One region of the Bradyrhizobium sp. LM2.9 genome, then DNA from elsewhere that is predicted to be linked to it. Evidence: riboswitches for the same ligand, from Rfam matches in the RefSeq annotation. Region 1 holds a riboswitch; each other region holds the start of a gene.
What was found. Region 1 has a riboswitch for glycine ahead of ACVWW3_RS37040 (FAD-dependent oxidoreductase). Riboswitches for the same ligand answer to the same signal wherever they lie in the genome.
Positions count from the first base shown of each region.

Region 2: another riboswitch for glycine. It lies ahead of gcvT (glycine cleavage system aminomethyltransferase GcvT); the one in region 1 lies ahead of ACVWW3_RS37040 (FAD-dependent oxidoreductase).
Region 3: another riboswitch for glycine. It lies ahead of ACVWW3_RS00155 (D-amino acid dehydrogenase); the one in region 1 lies ahead of ACVWW3_RS37040 (FAD-dependent oxidoreductase).

Region 1 covers NZ_JBSRYJ010000002.1:7,281,393-7,287,906, forward strand. Annotated here, with positions in the region: partial or broken gene tnpC (IS66 family transposase) at 1-1,399, shown strand, start outside; gene ACVWW3_RS37030 (UPF0149 family protein) at 1,396-2,019, shown strand; gene ACVWW3_RS37035 (FAD-dependent oxidoreductase) at 2,001-2,927, opposite strand; gene ACVWW3_RS37040 (FAD-dependent oxidoreductase) at 2,920-3,279, opposite strand; glycine riboswitch at 3,433-3,530, opposite strand; gene ACVWW3_RS37045 (hypothetical protein) at 4,544-5,149, shown strand; gene ACVWW3_RS37050 (D-aminoacyl-tRNA deacylase) at 5,049-5,375, shown strand; gene ACVWW3_RS37055 (hypothetical protein) at 5,341-5,490, shown strand; gene ACVWW3_RS37060 (aminopeptidase P family N-terminal domain-containing protein) at 5,625-5,912, shown strand; partial or broken gene ACVWW3_RS37065 (IS256 family transposase) at 6,044-6,514, shown strand, end outside.
Region 2 covers NZ_JBSRYJ010000002.1:3,074,506-3,081,019, reverse strand. Annotated here, with positions in the region: gene gcvP (aminomethyl-transferring glycine dehydrogenase) at 1-2,191, opposite strand, end outside; gene gcvH (glycine cleavage system protein GcvH) at 2,209-2,577, opposite strand; partial or broken gene gcvT (glycine cleavage system aminomethyltransferase GcvT) at 2,588-3,737, opposite strand; glycine riboswitch at 3,904-3,995, opposite strand; partial or broken gene alaS (alanine--tRNA ligase) at 4,218-6,514, shown strand, end outside.
Region 3 covers NZ_JBSRYJ010000001.1:31,061-37,574, reverse strand. Annotated here, with positions in the region: gene ACVWW3_RS00170 (M24 family metallopeptidase) at 1-796, opposite strand, end outside; gene ACVWW3_RS00165 (D-aminoacyl-tRNA deacylase) at 919-1,809, opposite strand; gene ACVWW3_RS00160 (hypothetical protein) at 2,282-2,488, shown strand; glycine riboswitch at 2,843-2,940, shown strand; glycine riboswitch at 2,944-3,032, shown strand; gene ACVWW3_RS00155 (D-amino acid dehydrogenase) at 3,096-4,343, shown strand; gene ACVWW3_RS00150 (ISL3 family transposase) at 4,666-6,222, opposite strand; gene ACVWW3_RS00145 (transposase) at 6,326-6,514, opposite strand, start outside.

The DNA of each region.
Region 1 (6,514 bases):
CAGCTCGCGCTCGAGCTGGACGATCTGGAGACCGGCGGTCACACCAGCTGCGCCGGCCAACGACGATGCGGCTGCGACCAAGCCGGCTGGTAAGCCGCGCAAGAAGGCCCGCCGCAACATCGGCGCGCTGCCCAAGCACCTGCCACGCTGTGAGCAGGTGCTGGAGCCGGACGCGACAGCGTGCCCGTGTTGCGACGGCCGCCTGCATAAGATCGGCGAGGACGTCAGCGAGGTGCTGGACGTGATCCCGGCGATCCTGCGGGTGCTGCGCACGATCCGTCCCAAATACGCCTGCCGCGGCTGCACCGACGGCGTGGTGCAGGCGAAGGTGCTGCCGCGACTGATCGAGAGCGGCATGGCCTCAACGGCGCTGGTGACCCACGTGGTGGTGTCGAAGTTTGCTTGGTATCTGCCGCTGTATCGGCAGGTGCAGATTCTGGCCGGTCAGGGCCTTCATCTCGACCGCGCGACGCTGGCCGGCTGGGTGAAGCGTGCGGCCTGGTGGCTCAAGAGCCTCTATGAGCTCCAGCTGCGCACGATCCAGGCCTCGCCGCGCGTGTTCTGCGACGAGACGCCGATGCCGGTGCTCGATCCCGGACAACATCGCCCCCGCATCTGCCAGTTCTGGGCGCATGCCATGGATGACCGCCCGTGGGGCGGCCCCGCGCCGCCGGCGGTCGCCTACGTGTTCGCCGGCGGCCGCGGCACCGAGGAGATCGCCGGACAATTGACCGGCTTTTCCGGCATTCTCCAGGTGGATGGTTATGCCGCCTACAAGGCGCTCGCCCGCGGTCATGGCAGCGCGATCCAGCTCGCTTTCTGCCTCGCCCATGCCCGGCGCAAATTTGTCGAGGTCTACAAGACGACCCAGTCGCCATTCGCTCGCGAGGTGATCGAACGGTTGCAGGCGGTCTATGCCATCGAGGCCGAGATCCGCGGCAGCAGTGCCGAGCAGCGGCTTGCCGCCCGCCGCACCAGGACCGCACCACTGATGGCGGCGCTCAAGGCGCGGCTGACGGCAACGGTCGGCCAGCTCTTCTCCCAGTCGAAGCTGGCCGAGGCCATCAACTACGCGCTCAATCACTGGGACGGACTGACGCTGTTTCTTCGCGACGGCCGCGTCGAGGTCGATCCCAACACGGTCGAGCGTTCCATGCGCCCGATTGCAATGGGAAGACGCAACTCATTGTTCAGCGGCAGCGAAGGCGGCGCCGAGAGCTGGGCGATCCTGTCGTCGATCGTGAACACAGCAAAGCTTCATGAGCTCGATCTGCAGGCCTACTTGTCCGACGTGCTGGAGCGCATCGTGTCTGGGCGAACCAAGAGCCATCAGCTGCACGAGCTGCTCGCCTGGAACTGGAAGGCGGCCCGCGAGCGCATCGCACAAGCCGCCGCATGAGCCCGCGTCGCCATTCAGCATCGTCGTCGATGGCCGCAGCCGCGATGCCGCTTGCGGAGCTCGAGCGGTGGCTCCAGGTTCGTGTCGATCGGCACCCTGCCGCCACCAGTCTCCCCATGCTCGATGGCTACGTCGCCGCGATCGTGGCCGGACCGGTGTCGATCAGCCCGCTCGACTGGATCTGCCCGCTGCTCGCCATCGATGCCGATGCTTTCAACCACGGCGGCACTCCGGAGTTCGCAGCGATCTCCGCCGTCGCGCTGCGCCACAACGAGATCAGCCAGATCCTTTCGACCACGCCTAGCCAGTTCGAGCCGATGCACCGGCGCAAAGCCAATGGCGACGTCGATCCGCGACCCTGGTGCCAGGGATTCTATGCCGCAACGCGGCTCAGGCCGTCGGCGTGGGCGCCGTTGCTGGACGCCAGCAACGTCAATCATGGCCTGCTTCTGCCCATCCTGCTGCACTGTCGCGACGATCAGGGCCGGCCGTTGCTCGGACCGGCACGAAGCGGGCGCGAGACCAGGGATTTTCTGCGCAACGCCCACGCCGATCTTCCAGCGGCCGTCGAGGCCATGCGCCAATACTGGATGCCGATCCGCTACGCTCGCGCCCGCTGATCACCGCAGACGTGGGAGCTCATACCGGTTACGCTCGACCGAGCTTTACTGTCGTCTGTCGCAATGACGTCGGCAACCATCTCAGCTGTGATAGCGGATAATGTCCAGCCCAGATGACCGTGCCCGGTGTTGTAGAAAATATTCGGCCGTTTGCCTCGGCCGACCCTCGGCATCATGCTAGGTGTCATAGAACGCAGGCCCGCCCATGGCACCACTTGTGCGGTAGACACATTCGGGAGCGCTCGCTCTACCCAGCGTACCAAAGGCTTGATGCGGTCCCAGCGGATGTCGCGGTTCTCGCCATTGAACTCGGCGGTCCCTGCGACGCGGAAGCGATCTTCTCCCAACCGGCTGGTCACGATCTTGGTGGCCTCGTCGAGCAGGCTGACACGGGGCGCAGCCTTTTGGCTCGTTTTGTCCCGCAGCTCTACCGTGATGGAGTACCCCTTGACGGGATAAATGTTTACCTTGTCCCCCAGCATTGAAGCAATGCGGCGGCTGCCGACCCCAGCGCAGACCACTGCCCTTTCAGCTTTAAGTTCCTCCCTCAGAGGACCTTGTTGCCAGCGTACGACCACACCGTCTTGATCGGCTCGCATGTCGCAGATCTCCGCACCAAAGATAAAGCGCACACCCTTTCGTTCGCAAGCCGCAGCGAGACCACGCGTGGAACTTGTGAATGTCGCCGGTTGAATCAGAGGGGGTAAAGAAACCGCCGTAGTACTGAGCGCTGGCTCTATGGCGAGCATTTCGGAAGGCGTCACGGGGCGGCGATCCAATCCGCCCTGCAGCAGCAACTGATTTACCCGAGAAGCCGCGTCGAAATCTGCCTTACTCGAATATACGTGCAATATTCCTCGTCGCTCCAAGTCGAAGTCGATGCTCTCCCGGTCGGCAAGCTCAAACAAATATTGCCGCGCGGCGATCGCGAGCTTCGTCGTCTCGATCGTATTGCGGCGGTAGTGACGGATCTGACCTACGAACTCGGCGAGCCAAGAATACTTGTGAAAACTGGGGCTTGGGGTTCAGCAGCAATGGTGCGTTCTTGCGCAGCATCCATTTCACGCCTTTTACGATCGTTGCGAGACTATTCCAGACTTCGGCATTGCTTGCCGACAATTGGCCGCCATTTGCAAACGAAGTGTCCATTGCGGGATAACGTTGGCGATCAAAGATCGTGACCGAATAGCCGCGGCAGGCCAAGGCATAGGCAGTTGTAACTTCGGTGACACCAGATCCGATACTGATGATCGTGCTCATCGTATGCTCCAAGACAGGGATGAATGAACGGTGAAACGGCTTCCGCCACAACTCCGTCCCCAAATCTGTCCGTGCACCTGAAGCTTTCTCCGCTATCCTGATAGACAACGGTCCCCTTCGGTGGGTACCAACCGGCACCTCTCTCCAGATCGTCCTCGGTGTGCAGTCCTGGGCCTGAGAGTTTCCTTGGGGAGTTGCTCCGTCGGCGGCGATGGGCCTGTCGGCCCACCGCACTCTCCCGCACACCATCGTCAGGCGTCACGACACTTTCAGACGTGCGGCCTACACGTCAAGAGAGCTCACGAACCACGCGACAATCACACCGCATCGGAGTCGCTGGGAGAACGCTCTTTCGCCACTAAGATCAGCCGGATGAAGCCGCTGATGCCGATTGTAGCCGCGCGGGATGTCGCCGCTTTTCAGCACAATAGCCCGCTAGTCGCAGCAATGCTGCAAGCTCATCCAAAAAAACGCACGACGAGAGCACAAAAGCCGGTCTAATGTCCGGGCAGCGACGATGACGTAGCGCCTCTCAAAGCCGCGCGTCTCATGCAATTTGGTGTCAAGAATTCGCTGTATCTGGGCTTACGATTATCCCGCCGGTCTCACGCGGCGTTGATGGTCCCAGCCAGAACGCCAGCATTCAGGTAAAGCAGCAGTGAAGTGCCGCCGGGCCCGTCCGCAATTTGAGGACTCTCAGTCTTGCGTTCGAAATGACCTTGAAGGCCGATTGTGCGCTGCTCATCGCATCTGAATGCGTGAACACCGCTATCAGTGCTCCTCGAAATGTGTCTGGATGATTCCCGGCACGCACCCTGATGATCCATCCCCGGCCAACTGGTCAGCGTCGAGCTTGATGCCGAACTCGTCGCCCTGGCTGCGAGGTCTGCAAACGTGATCCGGTCACTCCGTCCGACGGGTGGTTCTTAGGCCCTATGGAGACGATGATGCTGCTTCCGGTCAGCGGTGCATTTGATTTGCGATCAGCGCACTATGAATTCGACCCTTGTCATCGCTTCGGCAGATAAGTGCAGTCCTTCCCGGCTGACGCGGGTTCCGACCGCAGCTCCGTCGAAGGCTTCGGCCGACCACGAACGTCACCTTGTGCCCGGCGCCGTGTTGAAGCGCGCTGAGGCACGCCTTGGTGGGTCTCTTGAGGCCGGGCGCCCGACTTTCTTCAGTGCGCTGCTCTTGGAACTCGGGAGCCGCGCTCGGGGCCGACTCGTACGCTCTCAATCCCGAGTGAAATTGAAGGAGGGAGGCAGTGAGACGTGCCGTCTTTATCTTTTGCGTTGACCGCGAAAAAGATCCGGTGGCGGGTCACGTTCTGAACGCCATCATGACCGGATCCACCGTTGTTTCGACGGGGCTCGGGATTGATGGACATCCGGTGCTCGAGGTCCCGCGCCTGCGCGACACTATCGTTTCGATCGTACGCACTAACGAGGTCGTAAGTAACGATTATGCCCGCTACGCACCACTCTTCAATGAGCGGTTCGGTGACGCCGATGTCATCGGCATAGTGAATTGGCACGAGGGTGCCAATGCGCCAAACGCCATTTTCTCGGTTCAAACGACTGGCGACCTGGCTACGGGGACTTTCAGCAAAGTTGACCCCCGAATTACTCGAGGGCTGCTTCTTGCCATTGAGGCCGAGCGCGTAACCTCTGATATTCATAACTTTCGCACCTACTTAGAGGCGACTCACTGGTCAGGCGTCAAAGCCGGTTATGCTGGGACCTGTCTCGCGGACTTGAGGCCCTTCTGCAATGGACATCGAGATCGGAAGCCCGCCAGACGATTGGGCAAATCTCCTTGCCGCCCGAGTGCTGGCGAGAGCTCTTCTGCATACGTCCGATCGGATGGATGAACCTGTGCGTGCCGTCCTCTGTGTCGGCGGCGTCCACTTTGAACCAAGCTTCACAACCGCGGTGTTGCAGTCATTCGACAACCTCCCGATAGCAGCTAGTCACGTCCTGCCCAATCATTGGCTGGTGTCTGGCGGCTATGATCACGAAAGTCGATTGATCAATCTAAGAGCGTGCGTGGATTCATTCAATCGTGGGCGGAATTCAAGCCATCGTGTACCACGATAAGCTCAAAGCGCCCTACAAGGCCGATGCGCGCTTGCTTGCCGAGGAACTTGGCGTCCCAATGCTTTCGCATAAACAGCGACGCACGGCTTTGAAGGCCAAGGATCTTGCCGAATGATCACGCGGGGGCGCGAGTCGTCGAAGTCGGCGTGCTGCACAGCGAGCTTGTTGAACTTGCCCGTTGGCGCCCGCGCGGTGCATTTTTAGGAGAAACGCCATGAATGCTCTCTAGGTTCTGGTTCCATCAGAACGATTCCTTACGCTCCCTTTCCGCGGGCCGAATACGAAGATCGGGTCGAACAAGCCCGGCGTTCGATGAGAGAACATGCCATTGACGCGCTTCTGGTAACCTCCGAACACAATTTACGATATTTTGTCGGCGAGCCTAGCACGACGCCGCAGCAGACAACTCGGCCCCGCTTTCTTCTTATTCTCTCGTCCGATGAGGCTGTTGCAGTCGTTCCAGAGGGAATCGATCAGTTTTATAAGGAGACGACCTGGGTAAAACGGCTTCTGGTCGTGTCCCCGGTGGTGGTGTAGCTCGGTAGAGCAAAGCCGCCCGGACGCGCGCCCCCAATTGCGCCGTAGCGGGCGGGCGGCTTTGCGGTGGTCACCGGCAGTTCTCCGGCAGGATCGGGTTGCGACACGCCAACGCAACCGAGGAGCCACCGATGACCGACGACATGATGAACCTGCGCACGCTGGTAGAGAAGACCCCCGACGCCGATCTGCTGCGCGAGATGATCGGCTTTGCCGCCCAGCGTCTGATGGAGCTGGAAGTGGGAGGCCAGACCGGGGCGGCCTATGGCGAGAAGAATCCCGAACGCCTGGCCCAGCGCAACGGTTACCGCGACCGGATCTGGGAGACCCGTGCCGGCGCCGTCGAGCTGCGCATCCCCAAGCTGCGCAAGGGCTCCTACTTCCCGGGTTTCCTGGAGCCGCGCCGGATGGCCGAGAAGGCGCTCACCGCCGTGGTGCAGGAAGCCTACGTGCAGGGCGTCTCGACCCGTTCGGTGGACGATCTGGTGCAGGCGATGGGCATGACCGGCATCTCCAAGAGCCAGGTCAGCCGGCTGTGCGGCGAGATCGACGACAAGGTGAAGGCGTTCCTTGGCCGTCCGATCGAGGGCGACTGGCCCTAT
Region 2 (6,514 bases), 4.2 Mb from region 1:
GATGACCTGGCAGGAACGGCGCGAGATGCGCCTTCACGCCGATCGGGCCCATGCCCGGGCCGCCGCCGCCATGCGGGATGCAGAAGGTCTTGTGCAGGTTGAGATGGCTGACATCGGCGCCGTAGTCGCCGGGCCGGGACAAGCCGACCTGCGCGTTGAGGTTGGCGCCGTCGAGATAGACCTGGCCGCCATGGCCATGCACGATGTCGCAAATCTCGCGAATGTGCTCCTCGAACACACCATGCGTCGAGGGATAGGTAATCATGACCGCAGCGAGGTCGTTGGAGTGCTTCTCCGCCTTCGCCCTGAGATCATTGACGTCGACGTCGCCATTCTTTTCGCAGGCGACCACCACCACGTCCATGCCGACCATCGCAGCGGAAGCCGGGTTGGTGCCGTGGGCGGAGGAGGGGATCAGGCAGATCTTGCGGTGCGTCTCGCCGCGCGCGGCGTGATAGCCGCGGATCGCGAGCAGCCCGGCATATTCTCCTTGCGCGCCCGAATTCGGCTGCAGCGAGATCGCGTCATAGCCGGTGATGTCGCACAGCCACTTCTCCAGGCGCGCGAACAGCGCGTGATAGCCGCGTGCCTGCTCGCGCGGGGCGAAGGGATGCAACGAGCCGAATTCCGGCCAGGTCAGCGGCATCATCTCGGTGGTCGCGTTCAGCTTCATGGTGCACGATCCCAGCGGAATCATCGCGCGGTCGAGCGCGAGGTCGCGGTCGCTGAGCTTGCGCATGTAGCGCAGCATCTCGGTCTCCGAGCGATGCGCGTGGAACACCGGATGGGTGAGGAAAGAGGTCGCGCGCTTGAGCGTCTCCGGCAGCGCCTCGCGCGTGGTGGCATCGATCTCGGCGTAAGCAAGCGTGCCGCCGAAGGCGCGCCAGACCGCTTCCACCGTCGCAGGCGTGGTGGTCTCGTCGAGCGCGATACGCAAAGCGCCATCACCGATGCCGAGATTGATCTTCTCGGCGACCGCGCGAGCGACGATCTCGGCACGCTTCGCACCCGCATCGACGCAGAGCGTGTCGAAGAAGTTTTCGCTACTCGGCGCAAAGCCGAGCTTGCGCAGGCCGGCGGCAAGCACCGCCGTGCGGCGGTGCACGTTACGGGCGATCTGCGTCAAGCCTTCGGGGCCGTGATAGACCGCGTACATTGAGGCGATCACGGCGAGCAGCACCTGCGCGGTGCAGATGTTGGAGGTCGCCTTCTCGCGGCGGATGTGCTGCTCGCGGGTCTGGAGCGCGAGGCGATAGGCGGGCGCGCCGCGGGAGTCGACGGAGAGGCCGACGATGCGGCCGGGCAGCGAGCGCTTCAGCGCATCGCGCACCGCCATATAGGCCGCGTGCGGCCCGCCATAACCCATCGGCACGCCAAAACGCTGCGCCGAGCCGATCGCGATGTCGGCGCCGAGTTCGCCCGGCGAGGCGAGCAGGGTCAATGCCAGCAGATCGGCAGCAACGATCGCGAGTGCGCCCTTCGCCTTCAGTGCTGCGATCGCGGGCCTGAGGTCGCGCACAGCGCCCGACGTTCCAGGATATTGCAGCAGCGCACCAAGCACGTCGGTCTTGTCGAGATCGGTGAAGGGATCGCCGACGACCAGGGTCCAGCCCAAGGGCTCTGCGCGGGTGCGCATCACCGCGAGCGTCTGCGGATGCACGTCCTTGTCGACGAAGAAGGCCTTTGCTTCGACCCGCGAGTGCCGCTCCGCGAGCGCCATCGCCTCGGCGGCAGCCGTCGCCTCGTCGAGCAGCGAGGCGTTGGCGACATCGAGCCCGGTGAGATCGCAGATCATGGTCTGGAAGTTGAGCAGCGCCTCAAGCCGGCCCTGGCTGATCTCCGGCTGATAGGGCGTGTAAGCCGTGTACCAGGCCGGGTTCTCCAGAATGTTGCGCTGGATCACCGCAGGCAGAATCGTGCCGGAATAGCCTTGGCCGATCAGCGAGGCGAAGACCTGGTTCTGGGCGGCGAGCTCGCCCATATGCGCGATCGCCTCGGTCTCGCTCAAGGGCTTGCCGAGATCGAGCGGGGCCGCCTGCCGGATCGAGGCCGGCAACGTCTCCGCCATCAGCGCATCGACGCTTTTCGCGCCGACGGCCTCGAGCATTGCAGTGACGTCGCGTGCCGAGGGGCCGATGTGGCGGCGAACGAAAGCGGCGGTATCGTCGTTGGATTTGCGGTGCGCGGTCATCGCTTGCTCCATCGTCTTTAAGCCGTGTGGGCCTTGTAGGCGGCGTCATCCATGAGGCCGCCTAGCTCGCTCTTGTCGGCAATCTTGATCTTGAAGAACCACGCCTTGCCTTGCGCATCCGAATTCACCAGCGCCGGCTCGGCGGCGAGGGCGTCGTTGATTTCGGTGACCTCGCCCGTAACAGGCGCGTAGATGTCCGAGGCGGCCTTCACGGATTCCACGACGGCTGCGGCTTCCGTCTTCTTCAGGGCGCGGCCGAGCTTGGGCAGTTCGACGAACACGACGTCGCCGAGCTGGGACTGCGCGTAGTCGGTGATGCCGACGGTGGCGACATCGCCGTCGATGGCGAGCCATTCGTGGTCGGAGGTGTACAGCGTCGTGGTCATTTTCTTGTCCTCAGCGTTTGTAGGTGTTTTTCACGAAGGGCATGGTGGCGATTTGCACGGCCAGGCGTTGGCCGCGCACCTCGGCGAAGAGTTTTGTGTCGATCGCGCTCGATGCGGTGGGCACATAGCCCATCGCGACCGGCGCATTCAGGCTCGGGCCGAAGCCGCCCGACGTAACCTTTCCGATCGGTTCGCTGGATGTCGTGTCCGCAAACAGCAGCGCGCCCTCGCGCACCGGCGCGCGGCCCTCGGTGCGCAGGCCGACACGTCGGCGGGATGCGCCGTGGTCGAAATGGGCCAGAATCTTCTCCGCGCCGGGAAAGCCGCCGGCGCGCGCGCCGCCGGTGCGGCGGCTCTTCTGCACCGACCATTCCAGTGCGGCCTCGACCGGCGTGGTCCCGGTATCGATATCGTGGCCGTAAAGACAAAGACCGCCCTCGAGCCTCAGGCTGTCGCGTGCGCCGAGCCCGATCGGCAGCACGTCGGGATTGTCCAGCAGTGTCTTGGCGAGGCGCTCGGCGTCGCCAGCAGGAACGGAAATCTCGAAACCGTCCTCGCCAGTGTAGCCGGAGCGCGAGACGAAGCAGTCGATGCCGGCGACCTTGCGCGGGCCGGAATCCATGAACTTCATGGACGGAGCCTCTGCACATAATTTCGCCAGCGCCGATTCCGCGTTCGGGCCCTGCAACGCGATCAGCGCGCGGTCGGCAAGCGAATCGATGATGCAGTCGTCCGACAGCTTCGCGCGCAGATGCGCCTCGTCCCCGGACTTGCAGGCGGCGTTGACGACCAGGAACAGATGGTCGCCGAAATTGGCGACCATCAGATCGTCCAGAATTCCACCCCTCGGCATTGGTGAACTGGGCGTAGCGCTGCCGCCCCGGCGCAATAGCCACGATGTCCTGCGGCACCAGCCGCTCCAGCGCGCGCGCGGCGTCCTCGACCTTGCCCGACTTCGGCCGGAGCGCGATCTGGCCCATGTGGGAGACGTCGAACAGGCCGGCGGACGAGCGGGTATGGAGGTGTTCCTTCAGCACGCCCGCGGGATATTGCACCGGCATGTCATAGCCCGCGAACGGCACCATCTTGCCGCCGAGGGAGACATGAAGCCCGTGAAGGGGCGTATGTCTGAGGGAGTCTTGGTCGTCGCGCGCAAGCATCACAGGGGCCCTCGGCGGTTCCCCGGGGATGATTCCCCGGAAGCAACCAGTCGAAGCCCCATCTGTCGCTGTGCCTGAGAGTATTATCCCGTCGGCGGACGCTGTCCGGACCAACCCTTTCTTTTAAAAGGTCTAGGTCCGTCGGCGCCTCTTTCCAGATGCTGTCAAAGCCACGCGGTCCTTTTTGCCTGAGAGTTTCCGGGGCGGTTGCTCCTTCGGCGCCGGCTACCCAAAGCCGGTCTCTCCCGACGTGGCCGTACGATACAGATGGGTAGAGACCACAAGCTGGCCAAGCCTGTCAACGCGGCATCAGCGGCTTTCCAACGGGATTGCGCGCCTGCGGCAACCCACTGATCCGGTTGCACAGTTTCTGGACAGCGAAGCTGGCCTTGTCTAAAAGCGCTTTGGCCCGCAGATATCAGCCCAAACTCGCGGTTTGGATGGCGTATGGCGGGTCCAAGCACACCCGATTGGATGAACATGAGCGGCGTCAACGAGATCAGGTCGACCTTTCTGAACTTCTTTGCCGAGAACGGCCACGAGATCGTGTCGTCCTCGCCGTTGGTGCCGCGCAACGACCCGACGTTGATGTTCACCAATGCCGGCATGGTGCAGTTCAAGAACGTCTTCACCGGCGTCGAGAAGCGGCCCTATCAGCGCGCCACCACCTCGCAGAAATGCGTGCGCGCCGGCGGCAAGCACAACGACCTCGACAATGTCGGCTACACCGCGCGCCATCTCACCTTCTTCGAGATGCTCGGCAATTTCTCGTTCGGCGACTATTTCAAGGAGCGCGCGATCGAGCTTGCCTGGACGCTGATCACGAAGGAATTCGGGCTGAAGAAGGACAAGCTGCTCGTCACGGTCTACCACACCGACGACGAGGCGGCGGGCCTCTGGAAGAAGATTGCGGGCTTCTCGGATGACCGCATCATTCGCATCCCGACCTCGGACAATTTCTGGGCGATGGGCGACACCGGCCCGTGCGGTCCGTGCTCGGAGATCTTCATCGATCGCGGCGAGCACATCTGGGGCGGCCCTCCGGGCTCACCGGAAGAGGACGGCGACCGCTTCCTCGAGTTCTGGAACCTGGTGTTCATGCAGTACGAGCAGGTGACGAAGGAGGAGCGCGTGGCGCTGCCGCGTCCCTCGATCGACACCGGCATGGGCCTGGAGCGCATGGCCAGCATCATGCAGGGCGTCGACAGCATCTTCGAGACCGATCTGTTCCGTCATCTGATCGACGCGACCGCGTCCGCTCTTGGAAGCGGACCGGACGAGAAGACCGTCGCCTCGTTCCGCGTCATCGCCGACCATCTGCGTTCGTCGGCCTTCCTCGTCGCCGATGGCGTGCTGCCCTCGAACGAGGGCCGCGGCTATGTGCTGCGCCGGATCATGCGCCGCGCGATGCGCCATGCGCAACTGCTCGGCGCGAAAGATCCGCTGATGCATCGCCTGGTCTGGGCGCTGGTGCGCGAGATGGGCCAGGCCTATCCCGATTTGATGCGCGCGGAAAACCTGATCGAGGAAACGCTGCGGTTGGAAGAGACCCGTTTCCGCAAGACGCTGACGCGCGGCCTCGCCATCCTCGACGAGAAGAGTGCGTCCTTGAAGAAGGGCGACATGTTCGACGGCGACGTCGCCTTCACGTTGTACGACACCTACGGTTTTCCGCTCGATCTGACGCAGGACGCGCTGAAGTCGCGCGGCATCAGCGTCGACCAGGCTTCCTTCGCCGATGCGATGGAACGTCAGCGCGTGAAGGCGCGCGCGTCCTGGTCGGGTTCGGGTGAGGCGGCCTCAGAGGCGATCTGGTTCCCGCTGCGCGAGAAGCTCGGCGCGACTGAATTTTTGGGCTACGAGACCGAGATCGCTGAGGGCGTCATCTCGGCTCTGATCAAGGATGGCAAGGAAACCGACAGCCTCAAGGCCGGCGACAGCGGTGCGCTGCTGCTGAACCAGACGCCGTTCTATGCGGAGTCCGGCGGCCAGGTCGGCGACACCGGCGTGCTGGTCGGCGAGGGCGGCATCAAATTCCGCGTCACCGAGACGCAGAAGAAGCTCGGCGATCTCTTCGTTCATGTCGGCACCTTGGAGAGCGGCGAGCTGAAGCCCGGCACCGCGCTCCAGCTCGAGGTCGATCACAGCAGGCGCTCGTCGATCCGCGCGCATCATTCGGCCACGCATCTCATTCACGAGGCGCTGCGTCAGGTGCTCGGCGATCACATCGCCCAGCGCGGCTCGATGGTTGCGCCTGACCGCCTGCGCTTCGATTTCGTGCATCCGAAGCCGATCACCGCGGAAGAACTCGCGCGCGTCGAGGACATCGCCAACGACGTGGTGCTGGAGAACGACGAGGTCTCGACCCGCGTCATGGGCGTGGACGAGGCCCGCGAGGCCGGCGCGCGTGCGCTGTTCGGCGAGAAATACGGCGACGAGGTTCGCGTCGTCTCGATGGGCCGGACCGCGCGTGAGCGCGGCACCAACGCGCTCGGCTGGTCGGTCGAGCTCTGCGGCGGCACCCATGTCAGGCGCACCGGCGACATCGGCCTGATCACGCTGACGGGCGAGAGCGCGGTCGCCTCCGGCGTGCGCCGCATCGAAGCGCTGACCGGCAACTACGCGCGCAAGCATGCCAACGACACCATGGCGCTGGCGAAAACCGCGGCCAACGAGCTGCGCACCCTCGATCGACGACGTGCCGGCGCGCATCAGTGCATTGATGGACGAGCGCAAGAAGCTCGAGCGCGAGCTCTCCGACGCCCGCAAGAAGCTGG
Region 3 (6,514 bases), on a different contig from region 1:
TCCAATAAAAGTCAAACAAGCAGCCGGCATCAATAAACAGCAGGTCACCATCAGAGAGAACTTTGTCGCTCGGAACACCGTAGGGGCGCGTATAACCCCCGCGGCCAGAAACACCCACTATCTTAGCCGTCTTTTCGACACCGCGACTGAAGCATTCGAGCTCGAAGAGGCGACACGCCTCCCGTTCCGTCATACCCAAACGCAACTTCGGCGTCAGGTTATCAAAAGCTTCCGAGACAAGCTTACATACAGTTCGAATTCGGTCGACCTCTAATGGAGATTTGATCATCCGCAACGGAGTGAAAATCGGATCCGATGCATCTACAAACATCCGAGGTTTGATCGCATCCGCAACACGTAAGAAATCTCCCGTAGGGAAGCCAAGTCTGCTTTCGGCGCCAAGCTCTGTGCCGATTTTCGCATTCTCCGGCAATAGTTCGCGCAATGCTCCGGCGAGGGCCGACACCCCTTCATCCTTTGGATTTGGACTGGGCCAGGTCCGGCAGCGTTTGACCCAGGTCGTCTCCTTATAAAACTGATCGATCCCCTCTGGAACGACTGCAACAGCCTCATCGGACGAGAGAATAAGAAGAAAGCGGGGCCGAGTTGTCTGCTGCGGCGTCGTGCTAGGCTCGCCGACAAAATATCGTAAATTGTGTTCGGAGGTTACCAGAAGCGCGTCAATGGCATGTTCTCTCATCGAACGCCGGGCTTGTTCGACCCGATGTTCGTATTCGGCCCGCAGGAAGGGAGCGTAAGGAATCGTTTTGATAGAACCAGAACCTAGAGCATTCATGGTGTTTCTCCTAAAAATGCACCGCGCGGGCGCCAACGGGCAAGTTCAACAATCTCGCTGTGCGGCACGCCGACTTCGACGACTCGCGCTCCCGCGTGATCATTCGGCAACATCCTTGGCCTTCAAAGCCGTGCGTAGCTGTTTGTGCGAAAGCATTGGGACGCCAAGTTCCAGGGCGCTTTGAGCTTATCGTGGTACACGATGGCTTGAATGCCGCCCACGATTGAATCCACGCAAGCTCTTAGATTGATCAATCGACTTTCGTGATCATAGCCGCCAGACACCAGCCAATGATTGGGCAGGACGTGACTAGCTGCTATCGGGAAGTTGTCGAATGACTGCAACACCGCGGTTGTGAAGCTTGGTTCAAAGTGGACGCCGCCGACACAGAGGACGGAACGCACAGGTTCATCCATCCGATCGAACGTATGCAGAAGAGCTCTCGCCAGCACTCGGGCGGCAAGGGGATTTGCCCAATCGTCTGGCGAGCTTCCGATCTCGATGTCGATTGCAGAAGGCCTCAAGTCCGCGAGACAGGTCCCAGCATAGCCGGCTTTGACGCCTGACCAGTGGGTCGCCTCTAAGTAAGTGCGAAAGTTAAGAAGATCAGAGGTTACGCGCTCGGCCTCAATGGCAAGAAGAAGCCCCCGAGTAATTCGGGGGTCAACTTTGCTGAAAGTCCCCGTAGCCAGGTCGCCAGTCGTTTGAACCGAGAAAATGGCGTTTGGCGCATTGGCACCCTCGTGCCAATTCACTATGCCGATGACCTCGGCGTCACCGAACCGCTCATTGAAGAGGGGTGCGTAGCGCGCATAGTCGTTACTTACGACCTCGTTAGTGCGTACGATCGAAACGATAGTGTCGCGCAGGCCCGGGACCTCGAGCACCGGATGTCCATCAATCTCGAGCCCCGTCGAAACAAGGGTGCATCCGGTCATGATGGCGTTCAGAACGTGACCCGCCACCGGATCTTTTTCGCGGTCAACGCAAAAGATGAAGACGGCACGTCTCACTGCCTGCCTCCTTGAATTTCACTCGGGATTGAGAGCGCAGGAGTCGCCCCCGAGCGCGGCTCCCGACTTCCAAGAGCAGCGCACTCCTGAAAGTCGGGCGTATGTAACAAAGCAGCAGCCTCGAGAGACCCACCTAGGCATGCCTGAGCGCGCTTCAACACGGCGCCGGGCACAAGGTGACGTTCGTGGTCGGCCGAAGCCTTCGACGGAGCTGCGGTCGGAACCCGCGTCAGTCGGGAAGGACTGCACTTATCTGCCGAATTGATAACGCGGTCGAATTCATAGTGCGTTGATCGCAAATTAAATGCACCACTGACCGGAAGCAGCATCGTCGTCTCCATAGGGCCTAAGAACCACCCGTCGGACGGAGTGACCGGATCACGTTTGCAGATCTCGCAGGCAGGACGACGAGTTCGGGATCAAGCTCGACGAGAGTTCTGAACACTTGGCCGGGGACGGATCATCAGGGTGCGTGCCGGGAATCATCCAGACACATTTGGAGGAGCACTCGATAGCGGTGTTCACGCATTCAGATGCGATGAGCAGCGCAAACTCGGCGTTCAAGGTCATTTCGAATCGCAAGACTGAGAGTCCTCAAATTGCGGACGGGCCCGGCGGCACTTCACTGCTGCTTTACCTGAACGCTGGCGTTCTGGCTGGGACCATCAACGCCGCGTGAGACCGGCGGGATAATCGTAAGCCCAGATACAGCGAATTCTTGACACCAAATTGCATGAGACGCGCGGCTTTGAGAGGCGCTACGTCATCGTCGCTGCCCGGACATTAGACCGGCTTTTGTGCTCTCGTCGTGCGTTTTTTTGGATGAGCTTGCAGCATTGCTGCGACCAGCGGGCTATTGTGCCGAAAAGCGGCGACATCCCGCGCGGCTACAATCGGCATCAGCGGCTTCATCCGGCTGATCTTAGTGGCGAAAGAGCGTTCTCCCAGCGACTCCGATGCGGTGTGATTGTCGCGTGGTTCGTGAGCTCTCTTGACATGTAGGCCGCACGTCTGAAAGTGTGGTGACGTCTGACGATGGTGTGCGGGAGAGTGCGGTGGGCCGACAGGCCCATCGCCGCCGACGGAGCAACTCCCCAAGGAAACTCTCAGGCCCAGGACTGCACACCGAGGACGATCTGGAGAGAGGTGCCGGTTGGTACCCACCGAAGGGGACCGTTATCTATCAAGGATAGCGGAGAAAGCTCTCAGGTGCACGGACAGATTTGGGGACGGAGTTGTGGCGGAAGCCATTTCACCGTTCATTCATCCCTGTCTTGGAGCATACGATGAGCACGATCATCATTATCGGATCCGGTGTCACCGGAGTTACAACTGCCTATGCCTTGGCCTGCCGCGGCTATTCGGTCACGGTCTTTGATCGCCAACGTTACCCCGCAATGGACACTTCGTTTGCCAATGGCGGCCAATTGTCGGCGAGCAATGCCGAAGTCTGGAATTGTCTCGCAACGATCGTAAAAGGCGTGAAATGGATGCTGCGCAAGGATGCACCATTGCTGCTGAACCCCAGCCCCAGTTTTCACAAGTATTCTTGGCTCGCCGAGTTCGTAGGTCAGATCCGTCACTACCGCCGCAATACGATCGAGACGACGAAGCTCGCGATAGCCGCGCGGCAACATTTGTTTGAGCTTGCCGACCGGGAGAGCATCGACTTCGACTTGGAGCGACGAGGAATATTGCACGTTTATTCGAGTAAGGCAGATTTCGACGCGGCTTCTCGGGTAAATCAGTTGCTGCTGCAGGGCGGATTGGATCGCCGCTCCGTGACGCCTTCCGAAATGCTCGCCATAGAGCCAGCGCTGAGCGACCAGTACTACGGCGGCTTCTTTACCCCCTCTGATTCAACCGGCGACATTCACAAGTTCACGCGTGGTCTCGCTGCGGCTTGCGAACGAAAGGGTGTGCGCTTTGTCTTTGGTGCGGAGATCTGCGATATGCGAGCCGATCAAGACGGTGTGGTCGTACGCTGGCAACAAGGTCCTCTGAGCGAGGAACTTAAAGCTGAAAGGGCAGTAGTCTGCGCTGGGGTCGGCAGCCGCCGCATTGCTTCAATGCTGGGGGACAAGATAAACATTTATCCCGTCAAGGGGTACTCCATCACCGTAGAGCTGCGGGACAAACCGAGCCAAAAGGCTGCGCCCCGTGTCAGCCTGCTCGACGAGGCCACCAAGATCGTGACCAGTCGGTTGGGAGAAGATCGCTTCCGCGTCGCAGGGACCGCCGAGTTCAATGGCGAGAACCGCGACATCCGCTGGGACCGCATCAAGCCTCTGGTGCGCTGGGTAGAGCGAGCGTTCCCGGATGTGTCTACCGCACAAGTGGTGCCATGGGCGGGCCTGCGTCCTATGACACCTAGCATGATGCCGAGGGTCGGCCGAGGCAAACGGCCGAATATTTTCTACAACACCGGGCATGGTCATCTGGGCTGGACATTATCCGCTATCACAGCTGAGATGGTTGCCGACGTCATTGCGACAGATGACAGTAAAGCTCGGCTGAGCCGATCCGTGGCCTGATACTCGGGGCTCTCCAGCTCTTCAAAACCATGCTCCCGGCACATTAAGGCCGGGAGCGCATTGTTTGACAGAGCGCCACAGCAGGATCTTGCGTACCCAGGGAAGAAGCGAGGCCTGGCCGGCGTACGAGTGGCTTGGACGCACGAAATCAATTTTTCAAGCGAATCCCCCGATGAGCCACTTGGCGCCGTCGCTTTCAGCAGCCTTAACGCAATCACCATCGGTTTAACCGAGGGTGTCTGCATGACCCTATGTTGTTTTCGCGAATGCGTGTCAATCGGCTTGCAACTTTGGCTCTGACGCAATTTTTGTGCAGTCGTGGTCATATCACGCCGATCAGGCGGGCCTGAAGCAAGTCGAGCTTGGCGCGTCCGTACATCTGACGCTTGACCAGCTTGAGCTTGGTGATCTGGCCCTCGGTCTGTCCGTTGGACCAAGACGTCGTGATCGCGGCGTTGACGGCAGCCTTGTCCTTGATGACACCGTTGGCAAAAGACGCGACGAGGCTTGCGCATGCTCGTTCCAGCCATGGGTCAAGATCTACGTGAGCCTTCTTGCGGATCATCGTATGGAAAGCGGTGATGACCTCTCGAGCTTCCACCAGGAGAGGAACGCCTTGTTCGATCGCCGCAATGGTCACCGTCTCTGACTTTGAGAGCGTATCGCGGCCGTTGGTCATCAGGCGGGCGATAGTTCTCGCGGACGGCACGCGCTGTAGGCTCCGAGCATCGGGCGTTTCGGCACGCCGACGGCGTGTCGCCCATTCGGTGACGACCCGCATCGAGCCCCTAAATCCCTGCGCCTTGAGGCAACGCCACAGGTTGGCGCCGTTACAATGACCAGCAGCCCACTGGGCGTCGAGCCATGGCAGGTGGTGCTCGAGCGAGCTCTCGCGCACCCTGAACACATCGGATCGCTGACCTCTCAGTACCCTGCGGACGAGACCCCGACTATGCCCAGTGAGCCGTACGATCTCCTTTATGGAGACGCCCGTCTCGGCCTGTTTGAGGATTGCCGCGTTGGTGTCCTCCCGCCGAAGATAGCCCTCATACTGGATGCGCTCGGCGGCGGTCAGCAAGTCGGGATTTATGGTGGCGGAGCCGACTGCGACGCGGACCTGGCGCATAGATTTGCGAACCGCATCGAGGAAGGCGTGGCTGGCGTTCTCCATGAGGTGCCAACGGTCGGCGACCTGGGTGGCCTGCGGGAGTGCCTTGGTCGCAGCAAGGGCGTAGCCGCCACCGCGGTCGCGCGCGACCACAGCGATCTGTGGTTGCCCCGCGAGCCAGGCTTGCGCAGTGGCCGGCTCTCTGTCGGGTAAGAGAGTGACTGGTCGTCGCCGCTCGAGGTCGCAGATGATTGTTCCGTACCGCTGATTGCGCCGCCAGGCCCAGTCGTCGATACCGATCACGCTCGGCGCAGCAAAAGGCGGACACCCGCGCCTTCGAACCACCCGAAGTAACGTATCGTTGCTCACGGGCAGCATAAGTCGGCGGGCAAAACTCGCCGCCGGGCGGCCACCCAAGGCAAGCCCAAGGTGATGGACGACCAGATCGAGCCGGGCCGTTCGCCGCGCCCACGGCGCCAGAGCGCCGTTATCGAAACGCTCGGTGAAAATACGTCGACCGCACATAACAGTAACGCAGCGGAAGCGGCGCGCCACGACGACCAGGCGAACCGACCGCCCCGCCAGCGGCAGATCGGTGAGGCGTCGCTGATATCGGCTATGGATCCGCCCAGAACTGGCTCCGCATCCAGGACAGAGACTCGTCCCGCTCGTGGGACGGACGGTGATCACGGTCGCGGCGCCGTCACAGACGGCGCTCTCCACGTCAAACCCGCGAGGGACCAGGGCCGACGGACGTAGGGCCCGCTGCATCATGTTGATTCCTTTGTGAAACCAACGCGAGCCGGCGCTTGAACTTCATCAAAAGTGAGTCAGAGCCCAACTTTGACCCCTCGTATTGCCGCATCTGCGAATGTTACCCTGACGGCGCCATTGCACTGGTCGATGCGACCTCGGCTGATCGGCCGCGCCAAGTGGCTTTTCCGGCTTGCTCGACGAGAGGGGCTGTGGGCGGGTCGGGCCCTACATAGCCCGAGCCGTCCACAGCCCCGGGCAATGGGGCAGCAGTGGTGGCCTCGCCGAGCGGCTCCTCCGCGACCAACTG